Regions from separate parts of the Mesorhizobium sp. M2A.F.Ca.ET.067.02.1.1 genome, predicted to be linked through region 3. Evidence: riboswitches for the same ligand, from Rfam matches in the RefSeq annotation. Region 3 holds a riboswitch; each other region holds the start of a gene.
What was found. A riboswitch is a leader RNA that binds a small molecule or an ion and turns the genes downstream of it on or off. The one in region 3 is predicted to bind thiamine pyrophosphate.
Positions count from the first base shown of each region.

Region 1: linked by a shared signal. The riboswitch ahead of EOA28_RS07385 (YkoF family thiamine/hydroxymethylpyrimidine-binding protein) and the one ahead of thiC (phosphomethylpyrimidine synthase ThiC) in region 3 are both predicted to bind thiamine pyrophosphate.
Region 2: linked by a shared signal. The riboswitch ahead of thiC (phosphomethylpyrimidine synthase ThiC) and the one ahead of thiC (phosphomethylpyrimidine synthase ThiC) in region 3 are both predicted to bind thiamine pyrophosphate.

Region 1 is NZ_RZSB01000054.1:3,124-13,615, forward strand. Features, by position in the region: gene EOA28_RS07360 (tetratricopeptide repeat protein) at 1-3,287, shown strand, start outside; gene EOA28_RS40070 (hypothetical protein) at 3,580-4,077, shown strand; gene EOA28_RS07370 (ABC transporter substrate-binding protein) at 4,140-5,153, opposite strand; gene EOA28_RS07375 (ABC transporter ATP-binding protein) at 5,150-5,923, opposite strand; gene EOA28_RS07380 (ABC transporter permease) at 5,920-6,789, opposite strand; gene EOA28_RS07385 (YkoF family thiamine/hydroxymethylpyrimidine-binding protein) at 7,028-7,636, opposite strand; TPP riboswitch at 7,627-7,739, opposite strand; gene EOA28_RS07390 (GSU2403 family nucleotidyltransferase fold protein) at 7,931-9,019, shown strand; gene EOA28_RS07395 (hypothetical protein) at 9,117-9,461, shown strand; gene EOA28_RS07400 (hypothetical protein) at 9,664-9,873, shown strand; gene EOA28_RS07405 (porin) at 9,907-10,404, opposite strand; gene EOA28_RS07410 (porin) at 10,422-10,492, opposite strand, start outside.
Region 2 is NZ_RZSB01000002.1:28,802-39,293, reverse strand. Features, by position in the region: gene EOA28_RS00555 (ATP-binding protein) at 1-2,344, shown strand, start outside; gene EOA28_RS00550 (DUF5615 family PIN-like protein) at 2,366-2,743, opposite strand; gene EOA28_RS00545 (DUF433 domain-containing protein) at 2,748-3,398, opposite strand; partial or broken gene EOA28_RS39870 (SMC-Scp complex subunit ScpB) at 3,932-4,454, opposite strand; gene EOA28_RS41055 (hypothetical protein) at 5,353-5,814, shown strand; gene EOA28_RS00530 (hypothetical protein) at 6,477-6,704, shown strand; TPP riboswitch at 6,826-6,942, shown strand; gene thiC (phosphomethylpyrimidine synthase ThiC) at 7,046-8,881, shown strand; gene thiO (glycine oxidase ThiO) at 8,878-9,879, shown strand; gene thiS (sulfur carrier protein ThiS) at 9,848-10,045, shown strand; gene EOA28_RS00510 (thiazole synthase) at 10,047-10,492, shown strand, end outside.
Region 3 is NZ_RZSB01000004.1:49,255-59,746, reverse strand. Features, by position in the region: gene EOA28_RS01425 (MFS transporter) at 1-522, opposite strand, end outside; gene EOA28_RS01420 (hydroxymethylpyrimidine/phosphomethylpyrimidine kinase) at 867-1,649, opposite strand; gene EOA28_RS01415 (thiamine phosphate synthase) at 1,619-2,224, opposite strand; gene EOA28_RS01410 (thiazole synthase) at 2,221-2,994, opposite strand; gene thiS (sulfur carrier protein ThiS) at 2,999-3,196, opposite strand; gene thiO (glycine oxidase ThiO) at 3,180-4,163, opposite strand; partial or broken gene thiC (phosphomethylpyrimidine synthase ThiC) at 4,160-5,801, opposite strand; TPP riboswitch at 5,914-6,025, opposite strand; gene EOA28_RS01390 (MFS transporter) at 6,026-7,279, opposite strand; gene EOA28_RS01385 (ABC transporter permease) at 7,991-8,839, shown strand; gene EOA28_RS01380 (ABC transporter permease) at 8,840-9,628, shown strand; gene EOA28_RS01375 (ABC transporter ATP-binding protein) at 9,644-10,492, shown strand, end outside.

The DNA.
Region 1 (10,492 bases), on a different contig from region 3:
GATCACGCAAAGGCGACAGTGCCGGCGCCGCGGCCGACTGCCGCAAAGCCATCGCGCTCGATCCGAAGAAGATTGGCAGTTGCGATTCGGGGCCAGCCGACGCCGAGGTGCCTGTGGCGGAAACGGCGTCCAAGCCGGATCTTTCCTCTTTGGCCAAGCAGTTGGAGGCCACCGGCAAGGAAGTTCGTTCAAAACTTGCTGCCGGGGAGATCAGACGAGGGCTGGAGCTGCAGCAACAGGGCGACCTTGCAGGGGCGATCAATTCCTTCAGCATGGCCATCGCAGAGGACCCCGATAACGCCGACGCTGTTTACGACAGGGCGGCGGCAGCGGCCGCAAACGGGGATGACACCCTTGCCGCGAGCGACTGCCGGCGCGCTGTCGAACTCGACCCGCAACGCGCCGGCGCCTGCGCCGCGCTCATGGCCGGCCGGCAAACCGTTGCGGCCGCCACGACACAGGACCAGGCTGCCCAGGATCAGGCCGCCGCCAGGATACTGGTCGAACGCGCCGGCGCGCGGCTGGCGAAATACGGCGTCGACGGCGCGCTGCTCGATTTCGACAAGGCAATCGGCCTCGATCCCAAAAATGCCGACGCCTATCTCGGCCGCAGCCGCGCCAGGACGCTCAAGGGCGACAAGGCCGGCGCGGCGGAGGATTGCCGGCGCGCCGTGGAGCTGGATCCCGCGCGATCGGGAAGCTGCGACGAGCAGGCTGCCGGCGATGAGGACAAAGCTGAACAGGCGCAGGACTTGGAGCAGTCGAAGGCGGCGGACGCCGTTGTCGCTCCGGCTGACACCGCGGCTTCGGCCGAGCCAGGTGCGAGTGACGATCTTTCGCCTGCCGATCCGAAGTTGGCGAAGCTTATCGACACCAGCGATCCCCGCGTCCTGGTCGCGGTGGCCAAGGGCGACAGCCTCTTGCACGAAGAAAACTATGACGAAGCGATTGAGGCCTATGAAGAGGCCATCGCGATCGATCCCGAGAGCCCGCTCGCCTATTTCGGACGAGGCAAGGCCTTTGATGGTAAGAAGGATTTTGCCCGCGCCATCGCCGATTTCGACAAGGCCATCGCCATTATTCCCGACGTCGCCGCGCCGCTTACGCGCCGTGGTCTGGCCAAGGGCGCGGCGGGCGACGCGGACGGCGCGCTTGACGATTGCATCAAAGCTATCAGGCTCGACCCGAAAGCAAGCCGCGCCTTCTTCTGTACTGGAGCGGCCTGGTACGGCACCGGAGACCCGAAGCGGGCGATCGAGGCCTTTTCATCGGCGATCAAGATCGATCCGAAAGACGCCGCCAGCTATTATGGACGCGGCATGGCGCAGGTCGACGCCAAAAACTACGCCGATGCCATTGCCGACTTCGACCAGGCGGCCAAACTAGACCCGCACAATCCAAACTACGCCGCCGCGCGCAAGGCGGCCACGGCCGCGCAGCAGAAAGGCGGCATGGGCGGTAATTCGATCATGCCATCCTCGAAGGAACTCGCGGCTTTCGTCGATCGCGGCTATGCGTTCTACCACAAGGGCAAATATGATCGTGCGATCGCCGAATTCAACAAGGCGATGGCGATCGATCCGCAAGATGCCTCACCCTATGTCGGACGGGCCATCGCGCTTGTCGACAAAGGCAAGTACGACGCGGCGATCAAGGACTACAACAAGGTCATCGGACTCTACCCCGACTATTCGGACGCTTACATCGGTCGCTCCGTCGCGTGGACCAAAAAGAACCAACCGGATCGCGCCATCGCCGATTTGAGCCGGGCGATCGAACTCGACGCCAATGACGCTCAGGCCTATTTCGGGCGCGGCGGCGCCTTTGCCGCCAAGGGCGACTACGACCGGGCGATCGCCGATTTCGACCAGGCGCTGAAGCTCGATCCGAAGATGAGCCTTGCCCACAAGGGCCGGGAACTGGCACTGGCGGCGAAAGGCAAGGTCGCAGCCTCGCAACCAACCGGCCGGCTTCGGAACAAGACAGCGGAAGACGCTATCGAAGCGGGCGATATCTGGCGCACTCAAAACCAACTCGACCGCGCCCTCGAGCAGTACGGCATTGCGATCGCCGCCGACCCATCCAATGCCCGCGCCCATACCTTGCGCGGCTTCACCTATACGCTGAAGGGCGATTCCGACCGGGCGTTGGCCGACCACAACAAGGCAATAGAGCTCGATCCCAAGTCTACCGACAGCTATTTCTATCGTTCTCTCATCTGGCGACAGAGGGGCAAGATCGACCGCGCCATCGCGGATCTGACCACCATCATTTCGTTGCAACCGAACAATGTCGACGCCTATGTGCTGCGCAGTCGAGCCCGAGCCGTAAAGCACGATTGCGAGGGCATCATCGCCGATTCGACAAAGGCGATCGGACTGAAGCCAACGAATGCCGAAGCATGGTTCAACCGCGGATTCTGCTGGAACAGGAAGAAGCAATACGACCGCGCCATCGCGGATTTCGATGAAACCTTGCGTCTCGATCCAAACTACACCAATGCCCGCAAGGAGCGCGACGATGCGGCCGCGGCGAAGGCTTCATACAAGTCAACGACTGCCGACGCGGCGGCGGTGGACGACGACACCAAGAGCGGCATAGCCCTATACAACAAGGGTCAATACGATCTTGCAATCGCGAAATTCGACCATGCGATAGCGCTCGATCCCCACAACGCCGAGGCTTTTGGGTATCGCGGTCTCGCGTGGGGGCAGAAGGACAATTACGATCGGGCCATAACGGACTATGGCAGCGCGATCGCGATCGAGCCAAAGAACAGCAGCTATTATTCCGCTCGCGCTTTCGCTTGGACAGCCAAGAACGACCATAAACGTGCCATCGACGATTTCGGCAAGGCGATCGAGTTCGATTCCACCTATGCCTCGAACTTTCATGGTCGAGGCATCAGCCGAATGATCATCGGGGATTACGATGGCGCGATCGCAGACTATGGCAAGGCCATCGAACTCGATCCGAACGTTGCCAAGGTGCATGTCGATCGTGGAATTTTGTGGGTAGTCAAAGGCGACTTGAAGCAAGCCCAGGCCGACTTTGAGACGGCTATCCAGATCGACCGGAACAGCCCCGGCGGCTACTACGGCAGAGGCCTTCTGCGGGCGCGAGCGGGCGACCAGGACGGGGCAATCACCAGCTTCAATCAAGCCATCAAGCTTTACCCCAGATATGCAGATGCTTACACCGCCCGAAGCCTGGCTTGGGCAGCCAAGGGCGATTTGAAACGCGCCGAGGCCGACCGCAAGAAGGCGCTGACCCTCGGGGGAAATTGAACGGGGATCGGGAGGGCCGGCGAATGTCACCTTGGAAATGGTTGCAAGTGGTGGCGGTCATCCCCGTGAGCATCGTTGGGGCTGACGTGATGCCAACGATGTTCGGCGGCGGACATCACCACTATCAGTCTGTGGCGATGCCGCCCCGGGCGCTGACCACCGCCGACATCGATGCCGAGATCCGGAAGCAGAATCTCGGGATCTTCGAGGCCATCGCCCGGGAATTTCCGGACGACTACGATGCGATGCTGCGTAAGATACTGCCGCGGCCCAGGCTGGAAACCAAACAGAAGTGCGCAATATCAGCAGGCAGGCGGTCGCCGATCTCAGGCATAGATACGCGCCGCTCCTGCCCACGACCCCCGACAGCAATGCTTCGGAAGTGCTTTCGGCGCAGCTTGACATGCTCAATCATGTCATGGCGCGCGAAACGCCGGCCACCTGCAACAATTACCTGCGCAACGGGCCGGACGCGATCAGCGCGCCCGGCCACGATTTCCTGGCTGACCTGGACAGAATCGGCGGCACGCTGTTCCGCGCCTACGGCGCCGCCAAAAGAAGCCGCCTGCCGGCGGCTGTGCCCAGCGATCAGGATTGGTCGCTGGTCGCCGACGTTTTCACAAAAATCGGCGGCACGCCGGCCGAGATGGAGGCTATCTCAAACGCCAACCAGGACTTTCCAGGCCTGTGTCCGGCCATGGCGAAATTCTATGAGGCCGCCCTGTTGCTGCAAGGCGAAGCTGGGTGGCACATCAAAACCGCGCTCCTTCGCGCCATCGTCGAGAATTAGGCTCCGCACCGGATTCCCGGCAAGGTTCCGGCGCAAAGTCGTGTTCCCTCGGCGCTTGGCGCCTACCCCACCAGAAACTCGTTCGTGAAATACGCCGCCAGATCCGGTTTGTCCTTCAGCGCCTTGCCGTTGCCATCCAGCAATATCCCCGAGGCAAACAAATACCCGCCCATCGCTTCCATCTTGGCCTTGTCCATGGTGCCGATGGCGCCGGCCGCACTTTTCAGGAAATGGCCGTCGTTGAGCGCCTTCAGCGATGCATCGATCAGCGCCGGGTTGGTGAGCGTGTCCTGGTTGGCGGCGACCAGCAGCTCGCCTGCCTCATTCGCGTGGTCGACGGCGAAGGCATAGCCGGCCCGCGTCGCCTGGACGAAGGCGGCGGCGGCCTTTGGATTGGTGGCGAGGAAGGCGTTGCTGGAAACGATCAGCGTCGTGTGCTCGTCCGGCACGCCGTAATCGGCGTAGCGGAAGCTGCGCTGCTTGAGGCCTTTCAGCTCGGCCTCGACGCCTTCCCAGGTCGAGACTTCCAGCGTGAAATCGACCGCGCCATTGGCCAGCGCCTCGTAAGCCGAGGTGCCCAGCGTCACGGTCGAAAAGTCGCCCTTGCCGCCGTCCTGGCGGATGATGGTCTGCAACAGCGCGTTCTCCCAGGCACTGCCGAAGCCGCCATAGGTCAGGCCGTCGAGATTCTTCGGGCTTTTGATGGCGGCGCGGTCGGCGTTGAAGACGACGCGGCCGGTTTCCGACTGGACGACGGCATAGACTGCCTTCAGGTCGGCGCCGGCGCTTTTCTGGGTGAACAGGCCGAGCGACCCCGAAATGCCGAAATCGGCAACGCGGTTGGCGACCAGCGCGCCCGAGCCGGTGTCGCCATAGGGCAGGATTTCGACGTCCAGCCCCGCGTCGCGGTAAAAGCCTTTGTCGCGGGCGACGAACAGGCCGATATGGTTGGTGTTGACGGTCCAGTCGAGCGCGACGGTGATTTTTTGCGCGGCGGCCCGGGCACGCGTGACGGCCCCGGCAAAGGGCAGGCTGGCGGCCAGGACCAGCGCCTGGCGGCGGGTGAATTCGGTCATCGGGGTTCTCCATCGGATGGTCGGGAAATCGGATCGGCGGCGCCGAGCAAAGGGTCGAGGATGCCCGCCTCGATCGCGGCCGCCTCGCGGGCGAGCGCGGCGCTTTCGGTGCGCGGGCGCGGCAGCGGCACCGCCACCTCACGCACCACGCGCGCGGGCCGCGCCGAAAGCACATAGATGCGGTCGGACAGAAGCACCGCCTCGCGCACGTCATGGGTGATCAGCAGCGCGGTCCAGTGGTGGCTTCGCCACATGCCTTCGAGCCAGCGCTGCATCGCCGCCCGGGTCAGGGCGTCGAGCGCGCCGAAAGGCTCGTCGAGCAACAGCATGTCGCGCTGCTGCACCACGGTGCGCAGCAGGGCGGCGCGCTGGCGCATGCCACCCGACAGCTCGGCCGGCCAGGCGCGCTCGAAGCCGGCAAGGCCGAACTCGGCGAACAAGGGCGCCACGCGCTCGCGCGCGGCCCGGCGCGTCATGCCCTGCACTTCAAGCCCCAGCGTGGCGTTGTCGATGACGCGACGCCACGGCATCAGCGCGTCGCGCTGCGGCATGAAGGCGAAGCGGGCGCCATCGAGCGGCGCGCCGTCGAAGCGCATCTCGCCCTCGCCCCGGATCGCGCCCGTGAGGAGCTGGAACAGCGTCGACTTGCCGGCGCCGGAGGGGCCGAGGATCGATACGAACTCACCTGCGCCGACATCGAGCGAAACGCCGGCCAGAACCTCGAGCGCGCCGAAGCTTTTGCGCACATCGCGGAGCTCGAGCCGGGTCATGGCCGGCGCTCGGAGGCATCGGCCTTGCGGTCGGCCCTCTCCCAGGGCATGGCGAGGCGCTGGACGAGAACAGCCAGACCAAACAACGCCAGCGTCAGCGTCGAGCTGACGGCAACGGCGGCAAGCACGAGGTCGGGCCGAAAGTTGTTCTTGGCGCTGAGCATGTAGATGCCCAGCCCCTTCGCGGCGCCCGCATATTCGGCGAAGATCGCGCCGACCACCGCATAGGTGATGGAGATGCGCAGTCCGGTGAAGAAATAGGGCATCGCCGACGGCAGCCGCGCCAGCCAGAATATGCGCCAGCGCCCTGCCCCCATGGCGGCAAGCATCTGGCTGATTTCGGCGCTTGTCGCGGCATAGCCTTCGACCAGCGCCACCATCATCGGGAAGACGGTGACCAGCGCGACCAGCAGGATCTTCGGCAAGAGGCCGAAGCCGAACCACAAGACCACCAGCGGCGCGATCGCCACCAACGGCAAAGTCTGGCTGGCGATCAGCAGCGGAAACAGCGCGCGGCGCAGCGGGGCCAGGAAGTCGACTAGCGCCGAAAGCACGAAGGCGGCGGCGAGCGAGCAGGCGAAGCCGGCAAGCGTGGCGCGGATGGTGGGCAGCGTGTTTTCGGCAAGTGCCGCGCGGTTTTGCCAGGCTTGCGCCAGCACGCGGGTGGGCGCCGGAAGCACGGTAGGCGCGATGCCGCCGAGACGGGCGTAGAACTCCCAAGCGAGGAGCAGCAACGTAAACGCGAGGGCGGCGGGAGCGATTTTGGCGAAGGTCGCCGTGAGAGCCAATCTCCCCCCTTGTGGGGGAGATGTCCGGCAGGACAGAGGGGGGCGCGAAGGAACGCCTCCCTGCGAAACTTGCCCCATAGCATCCGACGAAGGCTGCGCTTGCGAACGCCTGACATGCCGGCGGGACAGCGCCCCCCTCTGCCTTGCCAGGCATCTCCCCCACAAGGGGGGAGATTGGCCTTCACCTCGGCTTTCGCCAATCGCCGAAGGCTGCGCTCCCTCTTCAGAGAGGCGGTCAGATATGGGGCCCTCTCCCCCATGCAATAGGTCATACCAAACAGCCACGATAACTCTCCTCGACAGCTCGAGCTTGCGCTCAAACCGCGGTCGGGCTGTTGGCCGAAATGGTGATGTCGAGGGTCACATGCCCCGCGCCGGGTCCGAAGTGGCAGAAGGCTTCGTTGAGCGTGGCGAACACCGCGCCGGCGTCGCCGCGCAGCCTGGTGCAGAAGTTCTTGGAACGGTCGAACACGCCGGACTGTTTCAGGAAGTCGATGCAGCCATAGATCTCGTCCATGTGATCGCCCGTGCCCATCACATAGAGCGAGAATTGCGCTGCCACCGGCTGGTCGGTCGAGGGCGTCGACCGCACGGCGCCGAGCGCCGCGCGTTTGCGCTCGTCGAGCGGGACCGCCGGGCCGCCGATCTCGTCGGAACGGCAGATCGGGTCGTCCGGCTCGCCGGGGCAGCCGCGCGAGACGGCGGCCGACAGCACGCAATGCCTGCCGCTTTTGGCCGCTGCCACGAAGAGGTCGCGCATCGCCGGGAACAGCACTTCGGGCGGCCCGACCAGCAGCGTCGAGATGTCGTCGGTCTCGATCCTCAGCCTGTCGCGGTAAGGATCGAGCGCGCCCAACGCGCCGAGGATGACGCCGACGAAATCGTCGGCCATGGGATAAAGGGAAATCTGTGCGCCGGAAAACATGGCCCGCCTCGCTCCGCTGGTATTATCCAGATCAGCTTTAGGGTCCGGAGGCTTGCCGCCACCATCTCAGCCCCGACCGTACGGAGCACCCCTGTGGATGGGCGCGTTAAAGCACTGTTTGCCGGGTTGGGGAAGCGGTTTTTTGCGACGCCAGTTGGGCCACGAGTCTCATCTCCCCTAGGGGAGATGCCGGTGGTTATAAGATTTTCACGAATTTCTTAGAACTTGCAATCGACCTAGCGCCGCAGTTATAAGAAAATTGCAGGAATCTTATAACGCACAATAGCAGCGCCCATGAAGACCATCGACCTCGCCTACCGCACCCTTTACGCCGAGTTGGTGCAGCGCAGCCTCGATGCTTCCTTCGAGACGGATTTCTCGACGGCGGGCAATTTCGTGCGCGTGCCGGTGAAGGGCCGCGACTACTGGTATTTCGAGGAAACCCGCCCCGAGAAAAAGAGGCGTTATGTCGGTCCGGCCGAGGATCCCGAGATCGCCAGTCGGGTTGCGGCCTTCAGGGAGATCAAGGGCGATCTCAGGAGCCGCCGCAAGCTGGTCTCCACGCTTGTCCGCGATGCCGGCCTGACCGCACCCGAGACCTTCACCGGCGATGTCGTCGAGGCGCTGGAAAAGGCGGGGCTCTTCCGGCTGCGCGCGGTGCTGGTGGGCACCGTCGCTTTCCAGACCTATGCCGGGCATCTCGGGGTGCGATTGCCGGGTGCCGCGCTGCAGACAGGCGATGCCGATTTCGCACAGTTCCATTCCGTTTCGGCCGAAGTGGAAGACAGCATGCCGCCGGTCATCGACGTGCTGAAGGCAGTCGATCCGACGTTTCGCGAAATCCCGCACCGGACCGATGCCGGCCGCGCGACGCAGTACGAGAACGCCTCGCGCTACCGGATCGAGTTCCTCACCCCCAACCGCGGCAGCGACGAGCATGCCGACCGCGCCAGCCTGATGCCTTCGCTCGGCGGCGCCTCGGCGCAGCCGCTGCGCTTCCTCGATTTCCTGATCCGCGACCCGGTGAGGACGGTGCTGCTGCATCGCTCCGGCGTGCCGGTGCTTGTCCCCTCGCCCGAACGCTTCGCCGTTCACAAGCTGATCGTGGCGACCCGCCGCGAGCGAGGCGCGGCGGCGAAGCGGGAGAAGGACCTCCATCAAGCGGGCCTGCTGGTCGAGGCGCTGAATACGACGCGCCGACAGGATGACCTTGCACTGGCTTTCGCGGAAGCGTGGGAGCGCGGCGACGCCTGGCGGGACGCATTGCGGAAGGGCTTGAGCCTGCTGAAGCCGGACAGACATGAGATGGTTCAGTCGGTCTTGGGGCGGGCGCTTGGCGAAATCGGCGCGCAGCTCGAAGGCTTTTCGATGCGGATCGCCTGATCTTTACTCCAAGACGACGTATATCGTTCAAATTGTACGAACCCTGCTTGATCGAATTTCGTACATAAAGTACGATACTTCCTTTGAGGGAATCTGCTTGAACACCGCGAACCATGCCGCTTTTGCCGACCTCTCCCGCCCTTTGCTGTCGCCGCTGCCGCTCGCCGAGCGCGAGCGCCTCGCCGGCGCCTGGCGCATGGCCAGCCAGGACATCGCCGACGACATCCGCTTCATCCGGCAATATCTGAAGGTGATCGCCGAGAAGGATGAGCGGCTGTCGACCGGCGCGCTTGTGCACGGCCGCGCCTATGTCGAATCCTGCGCCGCCTGGCTGCCGGAGACGATGGCGCGGTATCTGCGCAACCTCAGGCTGATCAGCGAGTGCGAAAGCGCGATGATCGCGGCGGGGGTGAGGTTCGCCAAGTCGAGCGATGCCTGGTGAGGGCTTCCCTTTTCCCGTGGGGGGGACCGAAGAAGCCCGCGCCGCAGACCCCTCAACCGGCCGGTTGCAACCCTCGGCTCATCGCCCCGGCAAATGCATCGTTTCACACAATCGCCAATTGGTGGACGCGGGCGAGCGGCCGGGCGTTAATTCCTGCCGGGTGAAGGAGGGAATAGACGCATACCAGGGAGGAACACGTTTGATGCAACTGCAAATCGACATCGGCGCACTGCCCGAGGACCAGCCCTACGAAGTCACTTCATTTGCCAGAAAGCACGGACTGACGGTTCCTGTCGCGGATGCGGTGCTTTTCGCCAAGGGCCCGTCGCCCTCGCGGGCCGCCTGCGATACCGCGGCGCTTGCCCTTCTCTGCGCGGTCGCGCAATACGCCAGCAAGCAGGGAGGGCGCTAGCGATCGGCGGCGCCTTCCCTCTTCTCGATCTTCCTACCAGTTGAACTGCAGCCCTGCATTGCCGCCGACCTGGCTGCCGGCGAAGGCGATGCCGAGCGTGCCGGTCAGGCGGCCGCCATGGAAGCCTTCGCTCAGCACGGCGGCGCCGGTGATGCCAAAGGCATTGGCGTCGCCGGCATTGCCCCAGTTGACGCGCAGGCCGAAATGCTCGCCCTGCACGAGATCGGGCGCGGCGAGCGCGGCCGAGATCGAGGCGTTCTCGAAGGCGCGGGTGATGCGATTGTCGATGTCGTCGACATGGGCGGCCAATGCCGTCTTGCCGGTGACCGTCGTGGTGCCGCCCTCACCATCATCGACCGTTTGCTTCGTCTCGCCAGTCTGGGCGTTGATGCAGGTTTCGGTGCCCGGGCTGTAATAGTAATTGATGCCATAGGCTTGACAGTACCTGAGATAGTCGACCGCAGCCTCGGATGGCGACGCAAGGAGCGTTGCCGCGCCGAGCATTGCCGGCGCAAGAAGATATCTGAACATGATGCCCCCGGCCGCTCTTACCAGGTCAACTGCAGGCCGGCATTGCCGCCGACCGTCTTGCCGGAAAAAGCGCCGCCCGCGGCGCCGG
Region 2 (10,492 bases), on a different contig from region 3:
CAGCGTTATTGACCTCGACGGCGGGCGACTGTTGGCTCAAGCCGATGAGGCCGAAGCCTTTATCGGCAAACTAATCCATGGCGGAAGCGCAGGACCGGCAGGATTGCTCTGGGTTCGCCAAGGGGTCACCGGCATCGAAAGGCGCAGCAAAAGCGAGGAGGACGGCGAAAAACGCGTGCGCGAAAGCCTACTGTCCTCGGTTCAGGGGGAAGTTGAAGCCCTGACCGGCGGGCGACGCATGGCCGAAATCGCCGCGGCATGTGAAGAAGAACTCTATAGCCTGGTTACGTCAACGCTGCGTCCCAAGAGCGGCGGTCTCTATGCGGCAGCGCTCGACGAGCGTGACAAGCTGGTGAAAGACGAGCAGCGTCTCAGCGCCGAAGTCACCGGTCTGCGCGATTCGCTCGACAAGCGGCGCATGGCGTTGGCGCGTCTGTCTGAGCTTGAAAACCCCGAAGAAGGCGCCACTCGGCGGGAAGCCATCTCGGCCGCGGAAGCCGCAGTCGAGGCCGCCAAATCGCACAGCGAAGCCTTGAAAGCCGCCGAGGCGGAAGCTGCCCTTGCCGCAATTCACCACGACGCGGCGCAGCAGGCCCTCGATAGTTTTCGGACCGCGCTCAAACGAGCCACGGATTTGCGCCAGCAGTCGACGATTGCGCAGCTTCGCCGCAGTGAGGTTCTCGATCGGCGCGCTTCTGCCATTGCCGAAAACGAACAAGCGATGGGCGAAGTTCAAGCAGCCGAACTGGAAGAGCGCGAAGCACGCGAATTGCTCGCGCGGCTGGATGCGACTCTTTTGGCGCGTGACGCTGCCGAACAACTGGCCGGCTCGGACAACCGGTTGAAACAAGCCGAAGTCGCCAGAACCCAGATCGAAGATGGAGAGGCAGCACTGGCGATGCTGGCGGTGCCGGAACAAGCTGTCGAGCAACTCCAGGCGCTCGAAATCGAGATCGCCAGCCTTCGTGCAGCTCACCTGGCAACCCTGCCGACGCTATGCATGGAATACCGGGACGGCGCCGCCGATTTGGTGACCATCGATGCCAAGCCCTTGCCCCATGCAGAAGACCAAAGCTTTGCTGGCACCGTACGCCTGGATATTGCCGGCATCGGAGCCTTGACCCTGCGATCGAATCGGCCGCAGCAGGCCGACCGGACCATCGAAGACGCCGAAGCGAAGCACCGCAGCCTGCTTGCGTCCCTCGGTGTCGATAGCCTCAGGACGGCACGCCAGCGCCTAGTGGAAGCGCGCGACAAAGCTACCGAACTGGGCTTGGCGCGTCAGCGACTTGCCGATCTCGCGCCCAAGGGGATACAGCAATTACACGAGGAGCTTGCTCGTCTGAGTGCCCTCGGGGCCGGGGACCTCGAACTCAAAGTCGATCCAGAACAGATCCGGCAACATCATGCCGCAGCCGAGCAGCGTGTGGCGACAACACGCAACAGCGTGCGCGAGGCCTTGCCTTTGCGCAGCCATGCCGACGAGGCTGTCATGGCTGCGGAGACGGCTTATGTCACCATCCAGGCGGAACTGACCAGCCTCGAGGTCATATTGGGACCCGATGCAGCGCGCGAGGAAAAGGGGCGCTTGCTGCTCACCGAGGCCACCGCACGACAAAAGCTGCGCGAAGCGGCCGAAATGCGCGCTGCTCCCCTGCGCGACGGCGCTCGCGATCTCACCAGCGCTGAAGCCGTTCTGCGCCGCGCCCGTTCGGTTCAGGATGCCGCCACACAGGAAGCAAGTCAGTTGCGTGTAACCCTGGCCGATCTCAATGGCCATATTCGCACTCGGTCCGACGACGCGGTGGAAGAAGCTTTGCGCGAGGCCACAGAAAAATTGGAAATCGCTGGAGAGCGAGCGAGACGCTTCGAATTCGAAAAAGCCGTCCTCGACCGGCTGCGCACGACGCTGGTCGCTGCGCGCTCGACGGCACGCGATCTTTATCTGAAGCCGGTCATGTCCGAGCTGCGACCGCTGCTTGGATTGCTATTCGATGACATCTCCATAGTGTTCGACGAGAACACACTGTTGCCACAGACCGTTCGCCGCAATGGTCAGGATGAGGATGTCGATAGGTTGAGTGGCGGCATGCGAGAACAGCTTTCGGTTCTGACACGTCTGGCCTTCGCCCGTTTGCTTGCCCGCGACGGCCGACCCACACCGGTTATCCTGGATGACGCTTTGGTTTATTCCGATGACGACCGCATCGAGCGCATGTTCGACGCTTTGCATCGTCAATCACACGATCAGCAGATTCTCGTTTTCTCCTGCCGCCAACGCGCGTTTGCAAAACTCGGCGGTAACATTTTGCAGATGAGCGACTGGCAACCGGGTCGGTCATAAGCGGAGATCGCGCAGCCTCAGCTAGGGCGACGGCAGATCGTATCGTGTTACGATTGCAATGCCGTTTTCGATCTCGATTTCGATAACTTCATTAATCAGGAATTCCTCTGGGCCAAGATCCTCGAGGAGAGCATCGAAGAGCTCTCTCTGTTTTTCAGGCCCGACCTGAGGGACGACGATAATCAGGCCGGCGTGAACCGGTTCTTTGGCATAGAGCTTCCTGAAGTCCTTAGCATTGTTGGTGACGAAGGTGAAATCCTCATCGATAATGAGCGGCATGAGGTCCCAGTCGGTTTCGCCGCTTAGCCCAAGCCAGTTGACGTGGTTTGCTTCATGTCCGCGTTCTTGGGCTACCGCAACCAGAGACGTGTGCAGGCACTCATCGATCAGAAACCTCACGAGGTCACACGCGTCTCGACCTGGCCGACGGACCTGGGTCGCCCTTCAAAACCACGCGCTTCGACGACTTTATTTTCACGCCCTGCTCGACCAGCTTCTTAGGCCGCCCACGAACCGGGTGCGCGGCGACCCACATTCTGGCGAGCTCAATCACGCGCGGCGTTAGCTTCGGATATCCCTCCAGAACCTCCGCTTCATCTGCGCCCTGCGCTAGCATCGTCGTGATCATACGAACAGGGATGCGGGTTCCTTTGAAGACAGGCTCTCCGCCCATCACCCCTTTAACGCGGCCGATGGCGGCCTCCGCTTCATCAAGATCCACGATGCGCGCTTTGAGCTGTTTACGTGCCTCGGCGACGTCGACGATCAGCAGGTCGTCGGCCCTTACGGTCTTGGCCCTTGGGGCAGCTTTGATTTCCTCGAACAGGCGGTAGCGACGATCAGCGGGCAATGTCGCACCCACGCCATACCAAAGCTTGAGCCGCAGCAAATCCTCGCCGGTCAATGCCCGTCGGACGACCCCACCGATGCGCCGAGCAGTGCTTGGCACAGTATCGACAATGCGTTTGTCGATCGCATTGTGCACGGCCTTGATTCCTATCCCGCTGACGGCGGCTGCCTCTGCGGGGGTGTAGATGCGAGCAAGTGTGCCCATTATTCTTCTCCTTATAAAGAATAATATAGGCCGTTTGACCCCCTCCGTAAAGGCACGCGTCTTTGGAATCACGGCGGTTAGCAAAGGCGGTGGTGAGCCGAGAGGCCTCACAAACCCTTGGGGCTCGAGATGGCAGACTCGGCGCAGTATAATTGCGCTAACTATCGAATTTGCAGTTGGCGACAAACGACACACGAGTTCGTCGCGGACTTTTAACTCTGCGAAGGCGCGTCTTCGAGCGCTTTGAAACCCTACACCCATCTGCAGGCCATCTGTATCAAGCTTTGGACCAAAACCGTTTCCATCGCTCACGAGCGTTCTCTCTGGGGGTCTCAAGTGGGGCTTGCCCATGGCCACGAATTTTTGGGCGACAGCGGTGCAGAGGCCGCATACCGCTGCCTGCTTGACGTCGCTGACCGTGTCCATGTCCGAAATTTGCCTACAAATTTCGGACGCCCTTGGGCGCGCTAGATTCGCTATGGAAAGCTGGAAGCACTCGCAAGCCCGGTGGCCACAGCGTCTGCAGCGCCAAGCTATTCCTCCGTATCCAAACCCGCATCCTCATGGCCACTAGCCAACTCTGGCATAATTTCACCAGCAAGCAGCTCATCTCTGCTCAGCAGCCCGGCATCCTCGAGCGCCTCGCAGTCCGGGAGATCGCGAAGCGTGTCGAGGCCGAACTCGAGCAGGACGCTTTTGTCGTCACATAGGTGTAGGGAGCGCCGGGCGTCGGACTGCGCGGGTTCGACGCGATCAGGCCGGTGCCGCAGATGGCCGATCAGGTCGCGACTGATTACTTCCCGAAAACCGACGACAATTCGGCGCGGGTAATCGGCTGGAAGTGCCGATGCACATCAGCATCAGCACGTCCGACCACGTCAGGTCCACGGCACGCCCGCTGCTTCCGCAGGCGCGGATGGCATCGGCATAGGCCGGCCGTGTCAGGTGCTTCCAGCCGCCGGCGACAGCGACGAGGTCATAGGGCCGTCCGCGCAGCTCTCGGATGTCGTCGATGAGAAGGTCACGGGCGAGCTCGCGGGAGAGACTGCACCGCAAGCGCGTCCCGCGCGCGCGAACTGCTCGATCAACTGATCTCAGACGACGACGAATCTCGTCCAGATTCCAAAAGCGGTGGCCGCAGCGGCGCTTTGCGGGCTCGCGTTACCACAGATCGCAGAACTGTGATCTCGCCTTGTGCCCGAGACCGCAATCTGGGCTCGCGACGAAGCATATCGCTTGCGATCATCAAAGGACGCGTCGACGCCGTCGGTTGCCTTTTCCACCGCCGCCTCACACATCGTGTTGGGGCTGAAGAGCTACCTGCAAATCCTCGCAACGGGCGCGGCCGCATCCTTGATTTTACAAATTGACACGTCTTGGTTTTTAGAAAATGCCACGTGCGATGATGGCGCCAAAAAAAAATGTCACGCGAGATGATCATGCCTGAGGTAAATGGTCCGCCAAAGTTGGGAAAGGTATACCGGTTGAATGGTGGATAGGTACGCCGGATAAAAAGGGCTTCGGGTTCCGGAAGACGAACTAATCGACGGATAGGCGCTGCTCGTGAGGGAAACTGCATGCGCATTACGGTTATGACCATCCAGGGATGTCGGATATGATCTTGAATAGTGACATTGCAGGCCAAAGAGCGGCCGAGAAGCTAGCAGAGGGCCTGAAATCGCAGGGCAAGCAGCAATACGAAGAAAGGTCGAGGGAACGCGAACGAGATGTGTCTCGTTAGGTCGCACGTTGCACCAGGGGTGCGTCGGAAGGCACTCCGCCGTGTCCTGAAGAGGTAGCCTGCACTTGAGAATAGCCACGGTGGTACCTTATTTTCGGCTGTGAAGCACACGAGACCCGCGACGTGAGACCCAGTTGCTCAATACCCAGTTGCTGGGTGAGCGTGCATGACTGCCAACGGAAGGTCTTGCACGCACCCTCGCGATCTTGAGCAATGGTCGCCATGACTTTCTTCTTGCAGGCTTTTGAGTGGCCCAGCCTGCAATCACCAGACCCCACCGACTCTAAAGAGCGTGGCAGACGGGATAGTCGAGGTTGCCCGGCACAATTACGCTCAAGGCTTGCGCCGCCCAGAGGACACGCTGAAAAGGCAGCATGGGCGCGCAAGCACGCCATTCACGAGAGGTTCGACATGAAGACTATGCAAGAAAAAGACATTCCGGCATTCGTGCAAGCAGTTGTGGAGGCCGGCTGCAACATTTGCGCGATTGGCAACTTGGGATATGTCTTTGGCGATGCTGATTTGACGCCGGCGCAACGGAGGTCCGTCGAGCCACAGCTGCGCAGGATTGCTGAGATCTACGGCGAACGCGATCATCTCATGGACGAGATAGCTGTATATCTGCGGTCGATCGGACGCCATGTCGAGGTTGAGCCGAAGACAGGTGTTTCCTGATGGCCGCGATCGATCGCGTTCCGTAGTCGCCATTTCTATTGGGTAACGAGCAGCCGTCTTCCAACCTCTGAAACAAAAAAGAGGTGACCCCCAAAGGCCGCTCTCGAGACCGCAAGTCTGAGCCGCTAACGCATTGCGATAACCAGGCTGTCCGAACTGGGCGTCGATGCCTTCCTCGACCAGGTCGCGGTAGGCGGCGATCTCATCTACCGCATGCATAGCCAAGCCAGAGAAGTTTTCGGCAGCGGAATTCTCGGTCGCTTCCCCTTTTATGACTAGAGGGTGCGGCCGATCCGGCCGCGACGATCTCGCAGGGATTGCCATATACGGCAACACGAACACCGGCGGATCAATACTCGGATAATGGCGGCCGGCTATGTAGCGATCGATCGCGCACCAACATATCAATGCAATAGCTTAGTTGCTTTCAAAGGCGGGTCTCTACGAACTGCAAGCAAGCTAAACGATTGCGTCAACTCTTCCTCGCAGAGCGAAAACTCCGCGCCCACGCGATTTCTCTGCTGGAACAGCGGCACATCCTCAGCGCCAGGACACGGCCGCCGCCGTCGGGTTTTACGAAGCCGGTGATTGCATAAGTTGCCCGCAAGATATCATTGGTATCGGGAACGCCGCCGATGCCGCATCCTGAATAGAGCGGCCGCTTGCACCTGCCAGCCCGACGACCAGATCATATCTGCAACTCCATCTACCTGGACGTGGTGCAAATCACCTCGCTGAAGCCGCAAATCGTCGCCTTCGACCAGGATAACCACATCCGTGACCGCCTGAGCTACTCGGTCGATCTCGACGCACATGGCCGATACAGTTTTTCCATCCTTCACGAAGCGAATGAGACTTTGGCCATTCCAGCCCTGGTCTACGGGGCGTGACTTGTCCCCGATGCATGCGCGAGCTCTCCGCTCGGCCGGCCGCCGGACGTCGCCACCGGCCGAAGGCGCCCGAAGGCGCCCGAAGGCGCTTGACAAAGCAGCACCGGCCCATTCAACTTGAGGCATTCACCAGGGGAGTCCCGGTAAGGGGCTGAGATACTGCTGGCTTTCGCGGCGCAGTGACCCGTTGAACCTGATCCAGTTCATACTGGCGTAGGGACGGTGCAAGCGCTTTGCGGGAGTTTACGCCCGAGGTCCTGCTGCAGCAGGTCTACAGAAGCGTCTTTTCATCCTTCCGGCACAGAACTGGGTCTCCAATGCATGAGCAAAGGAGCCTCACGATGAATGCCCTCACCCCCGCCGTGTCGACGGGACCACTGCCCGCCTCGCGGAAAATCCACAAGCCCGGCGTCCTCTACCCGCAGATCAGGGTGCCGATGCGCGAGATTTCCGTCCATCCGACGGCCGGCGAACCGCCCGTCACCGTCTACGATCCGTCCGGCCCCTACACCGATCCATCAGTCCAAACCAGCATCGAAAAAGGCCTTGCCCGGCTTCGCCACGAATGGGTCACGGCGCGTTGCGATGTCGAAGCCTATGACGGCCGCCACGTCCGGCCGGAAGACAATGGATTCGCCACCGGCGAGCGCCTGACACCGGAATTTCCGATACGCAATCGGCCGCTCAAGGCCAAGCAGGGCAAGGCGGTGACCCAACTTGCCTATGCGCGCGCCGGCATCATCACGCCAGAAATGGAGTTCGTAGCCATCCGCGAGAATCTCGGCCGCGAGGTGATGCGCGGCAAGCTGCAACGCGACGGCGAAGCCTTCGGCGCGGCGATCCCAGATTTCGTCACACCCGAATTCGTGCGCGACGAGGTGGCGCGCGGACGCGCAATCATTCCCGCCAACATCAATCATCCCGAGAGCGAACCGATGATCATCGGGCGAAATTTCCTGGTGAAGATCAACGCCAACATCGGTAACTCGGCTGTCACATCGTCGATGGCCGAAGAGGTCGAAAAGATGGTGTGGGCGATCCGCTGGGGCGCCGATACGGTGATGGACCTGTCGACCGGCCGCAACATCCACAACATCCGCGACTGGATCGTGCGCAATGCACCGGTGCCGATCGGCACGGTGCCGCTCTATCAGGCGCTCGAAAAGGTCGGCGGCATCGCCGAGGACCTCAACTGGGAGGTCTATCGCGACACGCTGATCGAGCAGGCCGAGCAAGGCGTCGACTATTTCACCATCCACGCCGGCGTGCGGCTGCACTACATACCGCTGACCGTCGACCGGGTCACGGGCATCGTCTCGCGCGGCGGCTCGATCATGGCCAAATGGTGCCTGCACCATCACCGGGAGAGCTTCCTCTACGAGCATTTCGAGGAGATCTGCGACATCGCCAGAGCCTATGACGTTTCCTTCTCGCTCGGCGACGGCCTTCGTCCCGGTTCAATCGCCGATGCGAACGACGCGGCGCAATTCGCCGAACTGGAAACACTTGGAGAACTCACCAAGATTGCCTGGGCAAAGGACTGCCAGGTGATGATCGAAGGCCCGGGCCATGTCCCCATGCACAAGATCAGGCAGAACATGGACAAGCAGCTCGCAGTGTGCGGTGAGGCGCCGTTCTACACGTTGGGGCCGCTGACGACCGACATCGCGCCGGGCTATGACCACATCACCTCAGGGATAGGTGCCGCCATGATAGGCTGGTTCGGCACCGCAATGCTTTGCTACGTCACGCCGAAAGAGCATCTCGGCCTTCCCGACCGCAACGACGTCAAGATTGGGGTGATCACTTACAAGATAGCCGCCCATGCAGCCGATCTGGCGAAGGGCCATCCGGCAGCGAAAACCAGGGATGATGCCCTTTCGCGCGCGCGCTTCGAGTTCCGCTGGGAGGACCAGTTCAACCTGTCGCTCGACCCCGAAACCGCACGGTCCTTCCACGACCAGACCTTGCCCAAGGAGGCGCACAAGCTGGCACATTTCTGTTCGATGTGCGGGCCGAAATTCTGCTCCATGCGCATTTCCCACGACATCCGTGCCGAGGCTCAGAAGGAAGGCATGGCGGCAATGGCGGCAAAATACCGGGAGGGCGGCGATCTCTACATGCCGGCGGACGAGACTGGCGTACCGGTCGTGCCGGAGGCTCCCAAACCATCATGAGGGTGCTCGTCAAAGGGGCCGGCGTTGCCGGCCTCACCGTCGCTTTCGAACTCGCCGCCCGCGGCGCGACGGTCACAGTCGCCGAGATGCGGCATGGCCTTGGCGGCAACGCGTCGTGGTTCGCCGGCGGCATGCTGGCGCCATGGTGCGAGCGCGAAAGCGCGGAGCAGCCGGTGCTGGATCTCGGACGCGACGCTGCCGACTGGTGGGATGCGGTGCTGTCGGGTCAGGTGACACGGGCCGGGACATTGGTCGTGGCCGCGCCGCGTGATGCCGGTGAGCTTGACCGGTTCGCCAGTCGCACGTCAGGGCATAGGCGCGTCGATGAAAACGAAATTGCGCTCCTGGAACCCGACCTCGCCGGCCGCTTCCGGCGTGGATTGCTCTTCCCCAACGAGGCTCACCTCGACCCACGCCAGGCGATGGCGGCACTTCATGACAACCTTGCGACCATGGGTGTCAAATTCCACTTCGGCTGCGACGCCCGGCCTGTTTCGGGTTTCGCCCGTCAGATAGACTGCATGGGAATGGCAGCGGCCGATGACAGGCTGCGCGGTGTTCGCGGCGAAATGCTGATCCTTCGCACGCCTGATGTCTCGCTGTCGCGGCCGGTCCGTTTGCTTCATCCACGCTTTCCGCTTTATGCCGTGCCGCGCACCGATCACCGTTTCATGATCGGAGCGACGATGATTGAAAGCCAGAGCGCCGGACCGGTGACGGCGCGTTCCATGATGGAGCTGCTGGGCGCCGCCCATGCCCTCCATCCGGCCTTTGGTGAGGCCGAGATCGTTGAAACCGGTGTGGGTGTCCGTCCGGCATTTCCCGACAATTTGCCACGCGTCGAAACAGACGGTGAGATCATCGCGATCAACGGTCTTTATCGTCACGGTTTTCTCCTCGCCCCCGCCATGGCGCGCCAGGCTGCCGGCCTGGTTTTCAGTCAAGACAGAACCAAGGAGCATGCTCATGAAACTGATGGTCAACGGCGAGGCGCGTGAGATTGCCGCCACCACGCTGGCCGAGTTGCTTGCCGCGCTCGACTATGAGGGCGATTGGCTCGCCACCGCCGTCAACGGCGACCTCGTGCACAAAGCCAACCGCACGGAGTTCCAGTTGAGCGACGGCGACCGGATCGAAATCCTCTCGCCCATGCAGGGCGGCTAGCATGTTGGAGCTTTATGGAACCGAGCTTTCGTCGCGCCTGCTTCTCGGCACCGCTCAATATCCTTCGCCGGCCATCCTTGCCGATGCAGTCAAGGCGTCGGGCACGTCGGTGGTGACCGTCTCGTTGCGGCGTGAGATGGCGGGCGGTAGAGCCGGCGAACAATTCTGGTCGTTGATCCGCTCGCTGGGCGCCAGAATCCTGCCCAATACCGCCGGCTGCCTCTCCGTCAAGGAAGCCGTCACCACCGCGAAAATGGCGCGCGAGGTCTTCGGCACCAACTGGATCAAGCTCGAAGTGATCGGCAATCACGACACGCTACAGCCGGATGTGTTCGGTCTGGTTGAAGCCGCCCGCATCCTGTGCGAGGACGGCTTTGCGGTATTCCCCTATACCACCGACGATCTCGTTGTCGCCGAGCGGCTGCTGGAAACGGGCTGCAAGGTCCT
Region 3 (10,492 bases):
TCCGGTAAGGCCGCCGAGGCTCCACATGGCGTGGAAAGAGGACATAAGGGCTCTCTCGGAGGAGCGCTCAGCCTCAACGGCCTGCGCGTTCATGGCGACGTCCATGGTATTGCCCGCTAGTCCAAGAACCAGCAGGACGAGGGCGAATACGAAAGGGACATGCGTGAACGTGGCCAGGACGACCGTCGTCAGAAGTATCGGGCCTGCGACGCGAACCACCTGTCTGCTGCCAAAACGCGCAATCAGAGATCGACTTGCCAGCATGGCCAAAAGCGAGCCGACGACAATCATGAACAGTGACCAGCCGAATTGGCTTTCAGATATGGAAAGGCGGGCCTTGACCGTCGGTATGAGCGAAGACCATGTGCCGAAGGCACTGCCGTGTACGAAGAATGTCGAAAAGATCGCCGTGCGGCTCCTGCTGGCATTTGGAGACGCGACGGCAGCCTGCCCCGCGGAGCGTATCGGACTTTCCAACAAGGTCTGGTCTCCGGTGACGTGTCGCGCAATCAGCGACACCATCGATCGTTCGAAAGGCTCGATCGACCTCTGTCGTAACGGCTCTTCCTAATCGCACCTACAGCGGATAAATCTGACTTGTAAAGGTTTTCATTATGGCGAAGCGCGCGACTCGAAGGCGCTTGGCGATCCTTCTCGACGAACAGCTCAGCCGTCGTCGCCGCGGGCAGGGCAGCTGGCCGTGCTGATACAAGTGCGTTTTGGGCAAATGATCAGCGCGCCGGTCTTTGCATGCTGGCTGCGGTAGATCTGGGTCGTTCGCTCGGTAGTGCGCTTTGCCTCCGCGCACAGCAGATCGAAAGCTTTGGTCAATGGAGAGCGGACGGCAGATGGCTGGGACAGATGGACTACGTCAACTTAGCTCCCTCTCTAACAAACCGTTCGAAAACATATTGCTTTGCACCACGAACGCTTTCTTCGAGTGAAGAGCCGAGGGCAAGAAAGGCCGCGACAGCGGTGGAGAGCATGCAACCGGTACCCCTCATCCTGTGCTTCAGGCGCGCTGCTTCGAAGCGGATGGCCGGACCGTCTGGTGGAAGAAGCAGGTCAACTGCTTGCGATCCCTGCGCATGTCCGCCCTTGACCAGCACCATGGTTCCAACATTGCTGGCTAGTCGCTTGCCCTGCTGGCAAGCGGCTTCTTCGTCCAACGCCAGCACAGAGCGAGTCAGCGCAGCCAATTCGGCGAGATTAGGCGTGACCAAGCGGCAGGCCGGCATCAGATCGCGACGAAGCGCGTCGATTGCGTCCGCCTCCAACAACAGCCGTCCCGAAGTCGAGGCCAGCACCGGGTCGATGACGATCGGGACTGGGCGGTTGTCCGCCAGTACAGAGCAGACTGCCTCGATTGCCGCCTCCGTCCCCAGCATGCCGATCTTGACGGCCGCGACCCGGCTGACGGCAAAGGCAGTGCGCATCTGGGCGGCGATAAGGCCCGGCGGCATATGCTCGATGTGCTCGACGGCAGAATGCGTCTGTGCGGTAACGGCCGTGACGGCAAGACAGCTGCGGAGGCCAAAGGCGGACACGGTGTCGACATCGCGGGCTATCCCGGCCCCCCCGCTGGAATCCGAGCCCGCGACTATCAGCACGTGTTGGGTCATCGCCATGGCGCCGTCGCCGCCAGCCATTCCAATGTACGTGCCTCGGGATGAACGTTGCGGGTTATGTCGGTCACGACGGCGGCGCTTGCAGCTCCTTGCGCGAAGACACCGGCAATCCGCTCGACGGTGAGTCCGCCTATGGCCACGAGCGGAAGCCTGCCGATGCGCTGCTTCCACGGCGTGATGCGGTCCAGCCCTTGGGGGGCCCATTTCATTGCTTTGAGAATGGTCGGATAGATCGGCCCAAGCGCGACATAGTCGGGCTTGGCTTGCAACGCGGTCTCGAGTTCGGCCTCGTCGTGGGTGCTTAGGCCGAGCTTCAAGCCCGCCCTGCGGATCGCTTCCACATCGGCCCCGGCCAAGTCTTCCTGGCCGAGATGGACGAAATCGCAATCCTCTTCGATCGCGATACGCCAGTAGTCATTGACGATGAGCTGGCAGCCATGGCCTTCACATATCCCCTTCGACACCCGGATCTCTCGGCGCAGCGAAGCTTCGTCGAGGTCTTTGATACGTAGTTGCACCAGCTTCACGCCAAGCGGCACAAGACGTTCGACCCAGGCGGCGGAATCGACGATCAGGTAGAACGGATCGAGTTTCATGAGAATGCCGCCATCCCGATTACCGGAGTGGAGGGGACGGCCACGTCACGCGGATCGAGCGGGCCGGCACAATAGGCCTGGCGACCAGCCTCGACCGCCTTGCCGAAGGCTGCCGCCATGGCGATTGGATCGCCTGCCTTGGCGACTGCTGTGTTGAGGAGCACCGCGTCGTAGCCGAGTTCCATCGCGGCCAGCGCATGCGACGGTCTGCCGATGCCGGCATCGATGATAAGCGAGACGCCGGGGAAATGACCGCGCAGGCTTCGCAACGCCTCGGGGTTCTGCGGTCCACGCGCCGAGCCGATCGGCGCGCACCAAGGCATTAGCAGCTTGCAGCCGGCATCAAGCAAGCGCTCGGCAACGATCAGGTCGTCGGTCGTATAGGGGAAAACCTCGAAGCCTTCCGAGGCGAGGATCCTCGCGGCTTCCACCAATCCGAAAACATCCGGCTGCAGTGTATCGTGGTTGCCGATCACCTCGAGCTTGATCCAGTCCGTGCCGAACACCTCACGCGCCATCCGGGCCGTCGTCAGCGCCTCCTTGACCGAGTGGCAGCCGGCGGTGTTGGGCAGGACGCGAACGCCAAGCGACTGGATAAGCGACCAGAACTGGCCGCCTGATTTGCCGCCCGCGCTCTCGCGGCGCAGCGATACAGTTACGACCTCGGTGCCCGACGCCTTCACGGCCTCGGCCATCACGGCAGGCGAGGGGTAAAGCGAGGTGCCAAGCAGAAGGCGCGACGAGAGTTTTTGTCCATAGAGTTCAAGCATTGGATCACCCTCCCTGCATCGGAGACAGGATCTCGATGCGATCACCTTCGGTCAGTCGGCAGCGGTCGCGCTCCTTGGCCGGAACAACCTCGCCATTGAGGGCTGTGGCGAGCCAGCCACCCTCATAATCGAGTTCGGTCATAAGCGCGTCAAGCGTCTCGGCCGCAACATCACGGTTCTGGTTGTTAATGATGAGCTTCAAGAGAAAACTCCTTTGGTGCGCGGTTTCCCAGGATCATGTCAGCCGCCAGGCGGGCCATCGCCGGCGAAAGCAGAAAGCCGTGGCGGTAAAGGCCATTTATGCGAAGACGCTTTCCGTCTCGCTCGACCCGTGGCAGGTTGTCGGCGAAGGCGGGACGCACCCCGGCGGCTGTTTCGACCAGTTCAGCCTCGCCGAAGGCCGGATGTAGGGCATAGGCGGCACCGAGCAGCTCCATGGTGGATCGCGCGGTGATCGGGCCCGCGGCATCGCTTTCGATCATCGTCGCGCCGACCATGAAGAGGTTTTCAGGGCGAGGCACCACGTAGATCGGGATGCGCGGATGCAGCAGACGAACGGGCCGGGCAAGCGAGATATCGCCTGATCGTAGAATGAGCATCTCGCCGCGGACGCCGCGCAGCTCCGGCCGCCTGTCGGCGATACCGGTGCAGTCGATTTCGTAGTTCGGTACGGTCGCGACAGCGCTGCGGCCGAATTCGAGCCTAACGCCCATGCCGATCAGCTTGTCGCGAAGCGCAAGCAAGACCTTGCGCGGGTCGAGATGCGCCTCCTCGCCGAAGAACAAGCCGCGCCGGAACCGGCCGGCGAGGGCGGGTTCCAGCGCAGCGATCTCATTGGCGTCGACCGGCCTGAAGCCGGATGTGCGGCGGCCGAACCGGTCCAACTCACCGGCATCGCGTGCAGGCGCCACGACCAGGGTGCCCCTGCGCGAGACATGGCCGGGCAATGCTGCGTCCCACCAGTCGGCCGCGCCGCGTCCGAGCGTGAGCACCGCCTCTTCGGCGCTCTCGCGTTCGCACCAGGGCGCGAGCATGCCGCCGGCTTGCCAGGAGGCATTGCCGGCGATCTCCATCCGCTTCTCGGCCACTATCACATCGGTGCCGCGCGTTGCCAGTTCGTGCGCGAGCGTCAGCCCGGCAACGCCCGCTCCGCGGATGAGCACCTTCATGGCGTGTCCGTGCGCTCCGGGGCGCGGTCGACGGGCATGTAAAGATCGCCGCCGTCCTGGTACTTCGCCGCCATGGCCGCGAGCCCTTCCTTCTGCGCTTCCGAGCGGATGTCGTGCGAGATCCGCATCGAGCAGAATTTGGGGCCGCACATGGAGCAGAAATGCGCCACCTTGTGTGCTTCCTTCGGCAGGGTTTCGTCGTGGAAGGCGCGCGCCGTCTCGGGATCGAGCGACAGGTTGAACTGGTCCTCCCACCTGAACTCGAAGCGCGCGCGAGACAGCGCGTCGTCCCTGACTTTGGCGGCCGGATGGCCCTTGGCGAGGTCTGCGGCGTGAGCGGCGATCTTGTAGGTGATGACGCCGGTTTTGACGTCGTCGCGGTCGGGCAGGCCGAGATGCTCCTTCGGCGTGGCCGGGGCCTTCAATCATCACCTGGCAGTCCTTGGCCCAGGCGATCTTGGTGAGCTCTCCAAGCGTTTCCAGCTCGGCGAACTGGGCTCGGTCGTTGGCATCGGCGATCGAGCCGGGGCGAAGACCGTCGCCGAGCGAGAACGCCACGTCATAGGTACGGCAGATGTCGCAGATCTCCTCGAAATGCTCGTAGAGGAAGCTCTCCTTGTGGTGGTGCAGGCAGCACTTGGCCATGATCGAGCCGCCGCGCGACACGATGCCGGTGACGCGGTCGACGGTGAGCGGAATGTAGGGCAGGCGCACGCCGGCGTGGATCGTGAAATAGTCGACGCCCTGCTCGGCCTGCTCGATCAGCGTATCGCGATAGACCTCCCAGGTCAGCGCCTCGGCAATCCCGCCGACCTTCTCCAGTGCCTGGTAGAGCGGCACCGTGCCGATCGGCACCGGCGCGTTGCGCACGATCCAGTCGCGGATGTTGTGGATGTTGCGGCCGGTCGAGAGGTCCATCACCGTATCGGCGCCCCAGCGGATCGCCCACACCATCTTCTCGACCTCTTCAGCCATCGACGAGGTGACGGCCGAATTGCCGATATTGGCGTTGATCTTGACCAGGAAGTTGCGGCCGATGATCATCGGCTCGCTCTCGGGATGGTTGATGTTGGACGGGATGATGGCGCGGCCGCGCGCCACCTCGTCGCGCACGAATTCCGGCGTGACGAAGTCCGGGATCGCCGCGCCGAAGCTCTCGCCATCGCGTTGAAGTTTCGAACGCAACTGCTCGCGGCCGAGGTTTTCGCGGATGGCGACGAACTCCATTTCCGGCGTGATCATGCCGGCGCGTGCGTAGGCAAGCTGGGTGACGGCACGGCCGCCAGTGGCGCGCAACGGCCTGTTGCGCACCGGGAACTCCGGCGTCAGGCGATCAGCCGAGACGAAGCCGTTGTCCTCGGGCCTGATCGTGCGGCCCTCGTAGCGCTCGACATCGCAGCGTGCCTCGATCCACGCCTCGCGCAACCGCGGCAAGCCGCGCTCGATCTCGGTCTTCCCCGTCGCGTCGGTGTAGGGACCGGACGAGTCGTACACCGTGACCGGCGGTTCGCCGGCGCTCGGATGAACCGAGATCTCGCGCATCGGGACACGCAGGCCCGGGTGAAGTTGGCCCGGTTTGTGGACTTTCTTCGAAGCGGGCAATTCGCCGACAGTGACGGTCGGGGTGTGGGCATTCATGAGTGAGCCTCCTTGCTCGAGTGCAACGGAGACCCAGTCCACGCGAAGAGGAGGAAGTGACGCTTCGCCTGGAAGACGGGCACTGCCCGAATACCGAAGCCGGATTGCCGACCCGCGAAACCTCGCACCGTCCCTACGCCAGTATGAACTGGATCAGGTTCAACGGGTCACTGCGCGCAATAGCAGTATCTCAGCCCCTTGCCGGGACTCCCCTGGTGAGGCGCTTAAGATGGACGATGGGAGGTCGCGCTGTCAACGCTTGCAGCGCTTGCCGCCTTAAATGAGCCCTGCAAGTGGCCGTTGGTATGCGTCAGGGACCGCGTCGAGAAAGAAATTGCGACGAATGCCAGCGCGATGACCCCGAAGCTGGCGGCGAGCGAGGAGATTTGAGCGATCAGCCCCAGCAATCCTGGTCCCAGCAGCAGTCCGGCATATCCCATCGTCGTCACAGTTGACATGGCACGAGCAACGGACGTGCCGCCCACACGACCAGCCGCCGCAAAAAGAGTAGGCACAATGTTGGCAAGGCCGAGACCACACACCGTTAGCGCCACGAGAGCAACGGTAAGATTGCCGCCCATGAGGATTATTGCGACCACTGAAGCTGCGCAAACCACAGCGCAGTAGCGCAACGTGCGCATCTGACCGATTCGGTTGGCGATGGCATCACCGAACAAGCGTCCCATTGCCATCATCGTCGCGAATGCAGCGAAGCCGTAGGCTCCAGTGCTCTCTGCTGCACCGGATCGCGTCACGATGTAGATGGCGCTCCAATCCATCATTCCGCCCTCGGCCAGCATTCCTAGAAATGCGAGACCGCCAAGCAGGTAGAGATGGGTCTTGAAGACGCCCTGGAGCTGAGCATCCTTCGTCTCGACAGGGGCGGGAGGGATGTGGATCCAGCTTGACTTGTTCCAACCAATCCAGGCGACGGGAGCAATCACTGCAACACCAATTCCCGTCACGCCGAGGCAGAGGTTCAGAGCGCCGCCGCGCGACAGTATTTGACCCACGACCAAAGCGCCGGCCAAGCTTCCAAAACTGAACACGGCATGGAATGACGACATTACCTGCCGGTGCAAAAAACGCTCCAACGCTGCGGCGTCAGTGTTCATCGACACGTCGAGCGTTCCAAACCCGGCACCGGCGAAAAACACAATCACAGCCAGCCAATGGGCGCTCTCGGCATAAGGGAGAGCCAACAGCGCGGCGCCGAACGTGAGCGAACCCAGTAGGCTGAGCACACTGCTCGGAACAATCGTCACCAAGCGGCCGACATTGGTCATCATTGCGATCGCGCCGAGAGCGAAGCAAATTAAAACCAGTCCAAGCTGACCCTGATCCAGATTCATCTGAACGCTGAGAACAGGAAGGGAGGACGCCCAGGCTCCAATACCGAGGCCGCCACCCAAAAAGAAGAGGCTGCAAAACAAACGGCTATTTTGGATGGCTAGCGGGATTGTCGAAAAATCGTTCACTATCATAGCTCTCCGGCTTGGCTATATCGTCGTCCGGCTCCCGCGGGTATGCGGGCGAAGGGGGCGTCGCCGCCGCTGCTGACCAAGCCGGTCTCGATGTGCACCGATTTCGTCCCGATGTCACAAGGTAGGTATTCGGTCGTTCCGAACAATTTCGCAGTCCACCGATCGCCGACGCAAAGCGACGCAAGACTTGAACGCCTTTAGTTTGTGCTGGAGCCAACGCGCAAGGCAGAGCTACTCCATTGGGCTGGCTGGTACGACGATTGCATGGGGAGCCGGGACTCGTGTTCCGACAGATTGTGACCCGCGTGACGACTTGGGCGCACCAGGGTTGGCGAAAGGCCAGGCTCATCTGTTGGCGGTACGAACTCGATCTCCACGAAGGTGGCCATCTAGCGCATCTCCAGGGAACGACTCCGGCCGGGTTATGTTGCCCGGATTTCCTCTCGAAGCAGTATTTCGCTAGCTGTGCGCATCATCGCGTCACAAATGGTCGTCATGCGAAATTGCTGAAATAAGGAGCAGAGACTAAACCACCCAATAAAAAGGCGCGACCAGCCGCTGCCAGTGGGAACAATGAGCGCCGTCTGCTCAAGCCGTCAAGTACTTTAGAAGATCGCCAGAGCCGTCGAATCGGATACATGTAGAACATTAGCAAATGAATTGGGTGAGAAATTGGTAAATCACCAGACTCGTTTGGGAAGCATATTGGCAACGCCAGCTGCGTTATATATGTTTGTCTTCTTTGTAGCTCCTGCAATTGGGCTTTTCATATATAGCTTTTGGTCGTCCGAGGCATACCGGATCGTTCCCGATTTCCAATTTTCCAACTACTTGGATTCTCTGACGTCAGCCGTCTTTTGGAAGGTGACTTTAAATGCAATTCGGATCGGGTTGATTACCGCCACCATATCAGTCCTGCTAGCCATCCCGGTGGGTTACTATCTGGTATATGTGAGCCGTTCCCAAATTATCCTTTATCTGATTTTGATCACTTGGTTTTCAAGCTACCTGGTTCGCATCTACGCTTGGCGCACATTGCTCGGCACCAACGGCCTGTTGAATACCGTGCTTCTCGAGATGGGAATCATCCACGAGCCTGTAACGGCTTTCATTTTCAACTCTTTCGCCGTCACCATCACACTGACGCATATCTACCTGCCGTTTTGCATTCTCCTGGTGGTTTCAGCGCTGAGCGAGATCAAGCGCGACCTCGTCGATGCATCGCGAGATCTTGGCACCTCGGCGCTGGGGGCCTTCTTCCGCGTCATCGCCCCAAATGCGGCAAACGGGCTTGTCGGCGCCTTTATGCTGACATTCATCCTGGTGGCAGGCGACTATGCAACCCCACAGATGCTTGGCGGATCGTCCGGACAGACGACAGGACTCTTAATTGCGGATCAGTTCCGCAAGACCGGAAATTGGCCGCTTGGCGCTGCCCAGGCTTTTATCATGTTTGCGGTCTCCGCCACTCTCTACGTCGCGGTCATGACGATCGGGCGAGCCACGGGGATGATTGCCAAGCGACGCGGCGCTGTAGTGTTGGAGGAGGCGTAGATGCTTCTGCGGCTTGTCGTTTGGATCATCCTCGCCTTTCTATTGGCGCCGCTGGTCATCATCGTTCTTTTCAGTTTCCATGCCTCACCTGCGTTGTCGTTCCCATTCGCGGGGTTCAGCCTTCGCTGGTACCGTGACCTCTTTGGCAATCAGCTGCTTATCGAGGCAGTCCTCAAGAGCCTGACCGTCGCGGCCCTGACAGCCTTGATCACCCTTTTGCTTGGCGCGACCGCGTCGCTTGCATGGTTGCGTTTCGGTCAAGCTGGGCGCTTCCTGATCGAAGCTTTCACGATAACGCCGATTGCCCTTCCAGGCCTGTTCGTGGGCGTGTCTCTGCTGGTGCTATTCGCGCAGGCAGGTATCCAGCTATCCACCGCTACGATTGTCATCTCGCACGTGGTCATCGCTATTCCAATTCTCGTGGTGGCGATGAGGGCGCGACTCAGCCTCTTCGATCCTTCCCTCGAGGAGGCCGCGCGGGATCTCGGCGCAAGTAGCCTGCAGACCTTCGCGAGGGTGACCTTGCCCCTGATGGCGCCAACGCTGATCTCTTCAGCGATTCTGGCTTTTGCCGTGTCCTTCGACGAGTTTGTGGTGACGTCCTTCGTTGCCGGCACCGAGACGACCCTTCCAATGTACATCTGGTCCATGATGCGCCGCACCGTCACACCGCTCATCAACGCGATATCCACGCTCGCGCTGGCATTTTCGATCGCCATTCTCATTGCGGCCTGGGCCATTGGCCAACTTCGCCGCAATTCCTCCATTGCTGGCCGCACGATACCTTGAGGAGCTAACTGACCCATGAATACCGCCCCTCCAATCATCGAGATCTCCGCCGGCAAGAAGGTCTTCGGAAACTTCATCGCGCTCAGCGATATCAACCTGTCGATTGCCGAGGGAGAGATTCTGACGCTTCTCGGGCCCAGCGGCTGCGGGAAAACAACATTGATGCGCCTCATTGCAGGCTTCGAGGCGCTGTCTTCGGGGACTTTGCGAATTGCCGGAGCAGACGTCGCGAGCATGCCGCCGGAAGCCAGGCCCGTGAACATGGTTTTCCAGCGGTACGCGCTGTTTCCCCATCTCGATGTCTTCGAGAATGTTGCCTTCGGCCTCAGGGTGAGAGGTCTGCCTAAGGACGAGATCAAAGACCGCGTTCAGCAAATTCTGCGCATCGTGCAAATGGAAAGTTTTGCCAGCCGCTACATCGACCAGATCAGCGGTGGCCAGAGCCAACGCGTAGCGCTCGCGCGAGCGCTGGTTAATCGGCCCAAGGTCCTGCTGCTCGATGAGCCGCTGGCCGCGCTGGATCTAAAGATCCGGCAGCACATGCTTGGCGAAATGAAGCGAATCCACGCTGAAACAGGCGCGACATTTGTCTACGTCACGCATGATCAGGATGAGGCAATGATCCTGTCGGACCGTGTCGTGCTCATGGAAAAGGGGCGCGTCGTTCAGGTTGATCGGCCCCGAGATATGTACGCCAAGCCCAAATCCCTGTTCGCCGCAAAGTTCCTTGGTGAAACCAATCTGTTCGATGCGCGCATCACGCAAGCCAATGGGGCCAGCGCTACCGCCGTCACAGCTTCCGGGATCCAATTTCACGCCGATGGTTTCCTAGATGCAAGCGCGCACGAAAACGTCGTGATCTCG